One region of the Paenibacillus tritici genome, then DNA from elsewhere that is predicted to be linked to it. Evidence: riboswitches for the same ligand, from Rfam matches in the RefSeq annotation. Region 1 holds a riboswitch; the other holds the start of a gene.
What was found. Region 1 has a riboswitch for cyclic di-GMP ahead of KDC22_RS03210 (transglutaminase-like domain-containing protein). Riboswitches for the same ligand answer to the same signal wherever they lie in the genome.
Positions count from the first base shown of each region.

Region 2: linked by a shared signal. The riboswitch ahead of KDC22_RS02460 (choice-of-anchor A family protein) and the one ahead of KDC22_RS03210 (transglutaminase-like domain-containing protein) in region 1 are both predicted to bind cyclic di-GMP.

Region 1 covers NZ_CP073365.1:723,668-729,166, forward strand. The annotation lists gene KDC22_RS03200 (GtrA family protein) at 1-139, shown strand, start outside; gene KDC22_RS03205 (class D sortase) at 193-846, shown strand; cyclic di-GMP riboswitch class I at 974-1,055, shown strand; cyclic di-GMP riboswitch class I at 1,129-1,209, shown strand; gene KDC22_RS03210 (transglutaminase-like domain-containing protein) at 1,224-2,033, shown strand; rRNA gene KDC22_RS03215 (16S ribosomal RNA) at 2,401-3,956, shown strand; rRNA gene KDC22_RS03220 (23S ribosomal RNA) at 4,294-5,499, shown strand, end outside.
Region 2 covers NZ_CP073365.1:553,965-559,463, forward strand. The annotation lists gene KDC22_RS02440 (hypothetical protein) at 1-49, shown strand, start outside; gene KDC22_RS02445 (YukJ family protein) at 28-774, opposite strand; gene KDC22_RS02450 (ASCH domain-containing protein) at 854-1,276, shown strand; gene KDC22_RS02455 (YhjD family protein) at 1,645-2,013, opposite strand; cyclic di-GMP riboswitch class I at 2,728-2,820, shown strand; gene KDC22_RS02460 (choice-of-anchor A family protein) at 2,909-5,499, shown strand, end outside.

The DNA.
Region 1 (5,499 bases):
GCTGGTGCTGGGCATTTCGGTGGTGCTGATTCATCTATTGACGGACAGATTGGGAGTCCAGGTGCTGATGGCCAAAGTGCTGGTAACGTTCATTACAGTGATTATTAATTTCTTCGGAAGCCGTAAGTGGGTATTCTGATGAAGGTATAACACAAGGCTAAGCTTATATTCTATATTATGGAGGCGATTGTCATGCGGAAGTTATCCTATCTGATTATACTTGCTGGGGTTCTGATTATGCTCTATCCCAAAGGAAGCGAGTGGTACAATGACCGTCAGCAGCAGAAGCTGCTGGAAGAGGCTGAACAGGCCTACAGTGAAATCGTTCCTTCAGCTACGGCCCCTGCCGGCACGGATCTTAGCAAGCCTTATGCGGAGGTGACCCAGCTGCTGGCTGAAGAATCGGCTGCCGAAGAGCCGGTGCCCTCTGCCACCCCTGACATTGAAGTCGGAGGTAAGATAACCGCCATTATTGAAATCGACAAGATTGATCTGAAGCTGCCTGTCCTGGAGGGTGCCACCAAGAATAATATGAAGCATGCTGCAGCGCATATGAAGGAGACGGCTCCAATCGGCGCGGTGGGCAATGCAGCTATTGCGGCACATAGATCCAGAACTGCAGGGAGATTGTTTAACAGGCTGAATGAAGTCGGCGAGGGGGATACCATTACCATTATTACAAGCGGCCACGAATACAAGTATGTAGTCTATGGTGTATCCATTGTTGAGCCGACCGATGTATCTGTGCTGAAGGGGAAGGATGATGATAAAATTCTAACCCTCATTACCTGTGATCCGCTCGTAGATCCGACCCATAGGCTTATCATCCATGCGAAATTAACCTGACTCTCATAGGATAAGGCGGAGAAAAGGTAGAGAAACATAAAATTTTAGCATATTTTTGTAGTAATCTAGCAATTTAGGTCTTGATAATAGATAGAGATATGGTAAGATATAACTATCAAAGCTAATACACGATAAACGGCAAACCTATCGAAAGGTAGGGACGCAAAGCTACAGGGCCTTCCCGTCATGGATGGCAGCCAGTTACCGAATGAAGAGGCTTTTTTTGTTTGTTCATAATCGGAATCTCTTGTTTTATGGTGGAAGATTGGACAGATAAAGCTTATACGATAACGGCAAACCTATCGAAAGGTAGGGACGCAAAGCTAAAGGGCCTTCCCGTCAGGATGGCAGCCAGCTACCGAAAGGGGTTTTATCCAATGAAAAAGGTTTATTTAATGTTGGTTACACTTTTTGTAATTGTCACTTCCGTGCAGACAGGCACTGCTCAGGCTGCTAACGCCGATGCAAGCTGGTTGAATGTAGGACAGCTGGATCAGGGAGTTATCGGAGTTTCGTACGAGGTTCCTAAGGACAAGAAGATGAAGCTCATGATCACCAAGGATAACAACAGCTACACTTACAACTTATACACTTCCAAGCCGAACGAGACCTTCCCGCTGCAACAAGGAAATGGTTCATATAAGATTTCCGTACTGGAGAACACGATTGGCAACAAATACAAAGTTCTATCTTCCGAAACCGTATCCCTCTCCATGAGTAATGCTAATGCCGTATATTTGAGCTCCGTACAGAATGTGAAGTGGAGTTCTTCCGATAAATCCGTTCAAAAAGCAGCACAGCTTACAAAGGGTCTGACATCAGACGGAGATAAAGTTAAAGCCATCTATAACTACATCGTAGCCAATGTGAAATATGATTACTCCCTGGCTAATAGTGTTACAACCGATTATATTCCGAACAACGATAATACACTGGCTACTAATAAAGGGATCTGCTACGATTATGCATCCTTGTTTGCCACTATGCTTCGCAGCGAAGGTATTCCAACCAAACTGGTTATGGGGAATACAAGCTATGTAACCTCGTACCATGCTTGGAACGAAGTGTTCCTGGACGGCAAATGGGTAACGATTGATACTACAGTGGATGCCGGTCTTGGTAAGAACAGTGCTTCAACAGGTCTGATCAAAGCAGCTAGCAAATATACTGCAGCGAAATTCTACTAAGAATAGACGCTGTAATCTAATAGTATCTTCAGAGAACACCCCGCTTAGACATTGAGCGGGGTTTTTGTTTGAGATAAAGGTTGCTTTTTCATAGAGAGATAGGTTATTATAAATAAGCGTTGTTGGAGCGGTGCGGATTTAGAGAAATTACTTGAATAAGTCATTTCAAAATAAAGCTTGCATTACTCGAACGAACGTGATATATTATAAGAGTTGCTGGTGACGCGGTAAGCGGCGCTGACAACGAGCTTGATCTTTGAAAACTGAACAACGAGTGAGTATCGGAAATCACGAAAGTGAATTCCAAAAAGAGAATGTAAATTCTCGTCAGATGTTTCAAAATGAGCAATCGCTCTTTCTAAATACCAATTTGGAGAGTTTGATCCTGGCTCAGGACGAACGCTGGCGGCATGCCTAATACATGCAAGTCGAGCGGAGTTATGAAGGAGCTTGCTCCGGATTAACTTAGCGGCGGACGGGTGAGTAACACGTAGGCAACCTGCCCTCAAGACTGGGATAACTACCGGAAACGGTAGCTAATACCGGATAATTTCTTTCCTCTCCTGAAGAGAGAATGAAAGGCGGAGCAATCTGCCGCTTGGGGATGGGCCTGCGGCGCATTAGCTAGTTGGTGGGGTAACGGCTCACCAAGGCGACGATGCGTAGCCGACCTGAGAGGGTGAACGGCCACACTGGGACTGAGACACGGCCCAGACTCCTACGGGAGGCAGCAGTAGGGAATCTTCCGCAATGGGCGCAAGCCTGACGGAGCAATGCCGCGTGAGTGATGAAGGTTTTCGGATCGTAAAGCTCTGTTGCCAGGGAAGAACGTCCGGTAGAGTAACTGCTGCCGGAGTGACGGTACCTGAGAAGAAAGCCCCGGCTAACTACGTGCCAGCAGCCGCGGTAATACGTAGGGGGCAAGCGTTGTCCGGAATTATTGGGCGTAAAGCGCGCGCAGGCGGTTATTTAAGTCTGGTGTTTAAACCTTGGGCTCAACCTGAGGTCGCACTGGAAACTGGGTAACTTGAGTACAGAAGAGGAAAGTGGAATTCCACGTGTAGCGGTGAAATGCGTAGATATGTGGAGGAACACCAGTGGCGAAGGCGACTTTCTGGGCTGTAACTGACGCTGAGGCGCGAAAGCGTGGGGAGCAAACAGGATTAGATACCCTGGTAGTCCACGCCGTAAACGATGAGTGCTAGGTGTTAGGGGTTTCGATACCCTTGGTGCCGAAGTTAACACAGTAAGCACTCCGCCTGGGGAGTACGGTCGCAAGACTGAAACTCAAAGGAATTGACGGGGACCCGCACAAGCAGTGGAGTATGTGGTTTAATTCGAAGCAACGCGAAGAACCTTACCAGGTCTTGACATCCCGATGAAAGCATTAGAGATAGTGCCCCTCTTCGGAGCATCGGAGACAGGTGGTGCATGGTTGTCGTCAGCTCGTGTCGTGAGATGTTGGGTTAAGTCCCGCAACGAGCGCAACCCTTGACTTTAGTTGCCAGCAGGTGAAGCTGGGCACTCTAGAGTGACTGCCGGTGACAAACCGGAGGAAGGTGGGGATGACGTCAAATCATCATGCCCCTTATGACCTGGGCTACACACGTACTACAATGGCCGGTACAACGGGAAGCGAAACCGCGAGGTGGAGCCAATCCCAGCAAAGCCGGTCTCAGTTCGGATTGCAGGCTGCAACTCGCCTGCATGAAGTCGGAATTGCTAGTAATCGCGGATCAGCATGCCGCGGTGAATACGTTCCCGGGTCTTGTACACACCGCCCGTCACACCACGAGAGTTTACAACACCCGAAGTCGGTGGGGTAACCCGCAAGGGAGCCAGCCGCCGAAGGTGGGGTAGATGATTGGGGTGAAGTCGTAACAAGGTAGCCGTATCGGAAGGTGCGGCTGGATCACCTCCTTTCTATGGAGAATCGTTTCCTGCAACGGAAACATTCAAATCGGAAGCTTAGCTTCCAAAACTCAGGTTTAGGCCTGTTACTCACTCGTTGGTCAGTTTTGAGAGTTTAAGCTCTCATCTTTACCTTGATCCTTGAAAACTGGATACCGAAACGAATTTGCGTTTTAGAACATTCCTTTAAGCTGAACTTGTGTAAACAAGTTTTGAAGTTTTTAGTGAAGCTGAAAGCGAAGGTTTTCGATTGTGCAGCGACCTTTGGCTTTGAATGTGTTGGTGAATGGAGCAATCCATGAGCAGCATTCAAAACAAGATGAGCAAGCAAACGAAAGACCGGAGCGTTGGTTAAGCTAATAAGAGCACACGGAGGATGCCTAGGCGCCAGGAGCCGACGAAGGACGTGGCGAACAACGAAACTGCCTCGGGGAGCTGTAAGCAAGCTTTGATCCGGGGGTGTCCGAATGGGGAAACCCAGCTGTGGTAATTCGCAGTTACTCGTATCTGAATACATAGGATACGCAGAGGCAGACCAGGGGAACTGAAACATCTAAGTACCCTGAGGAAGAGAAAACAATAGTGATTCCGTCAGTAGCGGCGAGCGAACGCGGAACAGCCTAAACCAAGGGGCTTGCCCCTTGGGGTTGTGGGACGTCTCACATGGAGTTACAAAGGAATATGGTAGGTGAAGAGGTCTGGAAAGGCCCGCGATAGAGGTAAAAGCCCTGTAGCCTAAACTGTGTTCTCTCCGAGACGGATCCCGAGTAGTGCGGGGCACGTGAAACCCCGTATGAATCCAGCAGGACCATCTGCTAAGGCTAAATACTACCTGGCGACCGATAGTGAAACAGTACCGTGAGGGAAAGGTGAAAAGCACCCCGGAAGGGGAGTGAAATAGAACCTGAAACCGTGTGCTTACAAAAAGTCAGAGCCCGATCTATGGGTGATGGCGTGCCTTTTGTAGAATGAACCGGCGAGTTACGTTTAACATGCAAGGTTAAGGTGAGAAGCCGGAGCCGCAGCGAAAGCGAGTCTGAATAGGGCGATTGAGTATGTGGACGTAGACCCGAAACCGTGTGATCTACCCCTGTCCAGGGTGAAGGTGCGGTAACACGCACTGGAGGCCCGAACCCACGCATGTTGAAAAATGCGGGGATGAGGTGGGGGTAGCGGAGAAATTCCAATCGAACTCGGAGATAGCTGGTTCTCCCCGAAATAGCTTTAGGGCTAGCCTCGGTGAATGGAGTGGTGGAGGTAGAGCACTGATTGGGTGCGGGGCCCGCAAGGGTTACCAAGCTCAGTCAAACTCCGAATGCCATTTACTTCTTGCCGGGAGTCAGACAGTGAGTGCTAAGATCCATTGTCAAAAGGGAAACAGCCCAGACCATCAGCTAAGGTCCCCAAGTGTGTGTTAAGTGGGAAAGGATGTGGAGTTGCACAGACAACCAGGATGTTGGCTTAGAAGCAGCCACCATTGAAAGAGTGCGTAATAGCTCACTGGTCGAGTGACTCTGCGCCGAAAATGTAACGGGGCTAAACACACCACCGAAGC
Region 2 (5,499 bases), 170 kb from region 1:
ATCAGCGGTTAATGCGATGGTGCTGGCTCATGACAAAGCATTCGTATGATTACATTCACTGACTGGCTTGGTCGCATCGCCCTGGTCGTTAGTACACCAGGACTGAGACTGGAAGGCCAGGAAGATAGCGACCCATCTGCGTTCATTCTCAAAATGAATGAGGACGCCGCCGTCTTGCCATGCGCCATTTTCTCTAGCGTACCCGCCGGCGTTGCCTTGATTCATATGAATATTATGAACTCCGCGTCCGGGAGTGAAGCCGAAATACTTATCGGGCTTATCCTCTTCCGGCCCCCAAGGCTCGCCGAATACGTACAGGGTTGCATCCTGTTCCTGTGCCTCCTTTAGATAAGAGGTGATTTTGTCATACAGATTGTTGTGGGGATCGCTGTCTTCGGTTTCATTCGGGTTCGTATTAGGCAGAGCTACCATCTTGTTAGGGATCACCAGGTTCCCGCGGATATAATCAAGGGCAAGATTCCGGTTGTCCCTGGTTATCTCCGTGAAGCCGGATTCAAGTGTGAGCCAACGCGCCGTTTCATCTGACTTGAAATCTTCCCCTACATAATAAAGCACCTGATTGGCTGTGTCTTCCGGTAAATGCTTTGCTTTCTCGCTGGATTGGATGTTGATCGCTAATCTATACTTTTGGATGAAGTCATCTTCAGCCAGTACCTCAATATGATTGTTTTTGTCACCTAGCTTATATATAGTTTCTTCATTGGATAGTTTGCATTTTAATACGCCGTAACCACGATTGAACCCGTTACCCATCCTTCATCAGTCCTCCTTCATAACCCTTATTCTTTCCTTGGGAGGCTATAGTAATGCATCAGAGGAGGCAAGCTATATTATGAAATGTCTGACCATTCGACAGCCGTGGGCAACCCTGATTGCGCTGGGTGAAAAGCAAATTGAAACCCGCTCCTGGCGGACGTCCTACCGGGGGACATTGGCCATTCATGCCGGGATGCAGGTGAATAAGGCCATTTGCAGGACAGAGCCTTATCAGTCCTTGCTCGCCCGTCACGGGTTCACTGCCGACAACCTGCCGGTTGGAAGAATTGTGGCGACCAGCCGTCTTGCGGATTGCTGTGAGGTTACGCTTCAGCAGGTACAGCAGGGCTGGCCGGGCGGAAATGAATATATATTCGGCAATTATACAGAAGGCAGGTTCGCCTGGAAGCTGGAGGAGGTTGTTCCGCTGGTACATCCTATACCTGCCAAAGGACGCTTAGGGTTCTGGGAGTATCCTGTTCTTGAAGAGGAGGATTGACTCCGCCCCGTGTCACAGGGAATAATAATTTTCATCAAAATCCGTGGTTAGCTGGTATAATTGGGATATTCGGCGGGAAATCTTCCTATATATAAGGATAGCGGGCTCTGTGGCGGTAAGCCGCTGAAGCCGGAGCAGAAATGCCGGGAAGGAGCGTATGCATAATAGATGGGTAGCCTTCTTATTGCATGGCTTTGTATGCTTTGTTTGTTTATTGTGTTTAAGGATCAGGTAAGTCGTAGGATTCTGTATCCTGTAGCTTTTGCGGTTATTTGTGGTACGTTAGGGTACTGGACGGTGTTAATGTAATTGGCATCCGGGGTTCGCTCGATTCAAAAGTCCTGCCGCTTGCGGCAGGACTTCTTTGGCTACCAAATTGCAATCCTCTTCTCCATCCCCAGGTAGCTGCGCATATGCAGGGTGGCTTGGGCGGCAATCACATCATCCAGCAGCAGCATCCGCTCATGATAACCCCTGCAGACGAATTTGGCTTCCACCCCAATCTCCAGCCGCTGCTGTTCATAGACCCTCAGACCACGGGCCCGCATCCCGGCACGGACCTCCCGCAGATCGGCAGTTGCGGCATGGACGGCACTCTGAATCACCTCCAGATAAGGCGCGGGCGTGCGCAGCTCGGATGACATCACGGAAGCATCGCGTTCAAAGGCGGATATAATAAGCGGCAGCAAAATATAGGATTTGACCAGCAGGTTGTCCTGGCTCTCTGCTCTCTGCATCCCTCTCAACCCCTTGGCAAGAACATATATTCGCATTGTAACTCAAAGTGCAAAGAATAATCAACGAAATTTATAAACTCAGGCTAACTATGTGACATAATTCACAATAAAATATAAAGAATTATTTTATATTAAAATTGAAATAATAAAGATTAAAAAATCAGTTCAAAGGAGAATGGCAATGAGTCATGAAGGAAGTCTCCGCCGCGGTTTGGTATTCGGGTTCATTCTAAGTGTTCCTCTATGGGTGTCGATCATTGGCTGGGTTCAACTGCTGGGGGTTGCTTAAACGGGTGTTGTCCATAATTGGGTGACACCTGTTTTTTGGGTTTATAGTAATCCATAAATAGGTAATATTACATACCGAAAGGAATAGACTGTAATTATATATACAAATAGAATGATAAATAGGACATATGTATCAAATTTTAATAATAAAAATTAATATAATTATAGAGGATAAGCTACAAGTACTGCGGTTAGGGTCTGATTTCTTGGATTTTTTCGGCAGGCGCAGAAAAGGGTAGTGAGGCCTTAGCCCTTGGGGGACAAGGGGTTGGAGAGAATTATTTTCGAGGGAGTAGCTAAAAATATATTGGAAAAGGATTGACAATAGGACTGGAGACCGGATAAACTGAAATTAGTACAAAAGTAACAAATGTCATAGACTCAACAACGATAATACATAAGCAACTATCAATTTCATATCGAAATCATGTACAAACGCAAACCGTTTCGAAAGAGCGGGACGCAAAGTCAGGAATCTACCGCCCCTTAAGTTGAGGCTAAGGTCGTCCGGCCGCCGTGAAGCTAACCCTTCTTGGCGGTCTTTTTTTGTTATAGTTATGCGGCAGATTCATAGAATAGTTAATAGTTAAATAGGAGGTGTGGACTATTGAGAACTAGAGTGCGGAGAACAGCCGCTGTCTTTCTGGCGGGCATCATGACCTTATCTAGCGCCTTTTCTTGGGGGACGGAGGTAAGGGCAGCTTCGGGTGTGCCTTATAACCCTACAGCGGTTTTGGGAGTTGCAGGCAATTTTAATGCTTTTCTATTCGGAGATTTCGCACAAGGTAATGATCAGATTGAAGGCCGCCTGGCAGCAGCGGGGGATATTACTCTCTCCGGTGGGTACGGAGTGGCCAGGGCATACAGGAATTCAACACCTACGGATGTTCTCGTCGCCGGCAGGAAATTTACACATTCGGGCAGCGGAGAAATCTACGGAAACGTGGTCTATGGGGACAGCATTTCAGCCAATGAGCCTAGCGTTAACATCAAGGGCACGAAGAAGCAGGGCAGCCCGATTGATTTTGCAGCAGAGAGGCAGTATCTGATCTCGCGTTCCGCAGAATACGGGGCATTGTCCAGTACCAATGAGGTTGGTAATAATCATTACGGAGGACTTACCATCAATGCACCGGACCGCTTCAATGTGGTTCATCTGGATGCTGCCACGCTGGCAACTACAAATCATATTCAATTTAACATTGCCGGGAATGCCACATTGATTATTAATATAAGCGGATCTACAGTCAATGTGCCAAGCTTTGCAATGAATAACGGCAGAGCAAGCCAGGTATTATTCAATTTCTACGAAGCGACAAAGGTGGATATCGCGTATACATCCTTTTTTGGGACGATACTCGCTCCTAACGCGGATGTCCATTATTCCGGAGCGGAGCTGTACGGGACTCTAATTGCACAATCTTTTAGCGGCGGAGTAGAGCTGCACCTTGGAATGTACGAGGGAGAGGGACCGCCGCCGAGTCCAACGCCGACAGTAACGCCAACGCCTAGCCCAACACCGACGGTAACACCGACACCGACAGTGAAGCCAACACCGACGGTAACACCGACACCAACAGTGAAACCTACGCCGACGGTAACACCGACACCAACAGTGAAGCCTACGCCGACGGTAACACCGACACCAACAGTGAAGCCTACGCCGACAGTAAAACCGTCACCGACACCTAAGTGCACCCCGACGCCAATACCGACGGTGAAGCCAACGCCAACGCCTACGGTGAAGCCGACGCCGACACCAACAGTGAAGCCGACGCCGACGGTGAAGCCGACGCCAACACCGACAGTGAAGCCAACGCCAACACCGACAGTGAAGCCGACGCCAACGCCGACGGTGAAGCCGACGCCAACACCGACAGTGAAACCGACGCCAACGCCGACGGTGAAGCCAACGCCAACACCGACGGTGAAGCCAACGCCAACACCGACAGTGAAGCCAACGCCAACGGCAGTACCAACACCGACGCCGACGGCAGTGTCAACACCGACACCAACGGCAGTACCAACACCGACGCCGACGGCAGTGTCAACACCGACACCAACGGCAGTACCAACACCGACGCCGACGGCAGTGTCAACACCGACACCAACGGCAGTACCAACACCGACGCCGACGGCAGCACCAACGCCAACACCGACTGCCGAGCCGACACCAACACCGACGGTAGAGCCAACACCGACACCAACGGAAGCGCCGACACCGACGCCGACGGCAGTACCAACACTGACGCCGACGCCAACGCCGACGGAAGAGCCAACACCAACGCCGACGGCAGTACCAACACCAACGCCAACGGCAGTGTCAACACCGACACCAACGGCAGTACCAACACCGACGCCAACGGCAGTACCAACACCAACGCCGACGGTAGAGCCGACACCAACACCAACGGCAGCACCGACACCAGAGCCGACGGTAGAGCCGACACCAACACCGACGGCAACACCGACACCAACGGAAGAGCCAACACCGACGCCAACGGCAGTACCAACACCGACGCCGACACCAGAGCCGACACCAACACCGACGGCAGCACCGACACCAACGCCGACGGTAGAGCCAACACCAACGGCAGAGCCAACACCGACGCCAACGGCAGTACCAACACCAACGCCAACGGTAGAGCCAACACCAACGGCAGCACCGACACCAGAGCCGACACCAACACCGACGGCAGCACCGACACCAACGCCGACGGTAGAGCCAACACCAACGGCAGAGCCAACACCGACGCCAACGGCAGTACCAACACCAACGCCAACGGTAGAGCCAACGCCGACGGCAGTACCGACACCAACACCGACGGTAGAGCCAACACCGACGCCGACGGTAGAGCCAACACCGACGCCAACGACAGAGCCAACGCCGACACCAGATCCAACATCGACGCCAACGCCGACACCAGACCCAACATCGACGCCAACGCCGACACCAGATCCAACATCGACGCCAACGCCGACACCAGATCCAACATCGACGCCAACGCCGACACCAGATCCAACATCGACGCCAACGCCGACACCAGATCCAACGTCGACGCCAACGCCGACACCAGATCCAACGTCGACACCAACGCCGACACCAGATCCAACACCGACGCCAACGCCGACACCAGATCCAACATCAGCATCGACACCAGCACCTACATCGCCGCCATTTAGTTTCCCTCCAGTGCC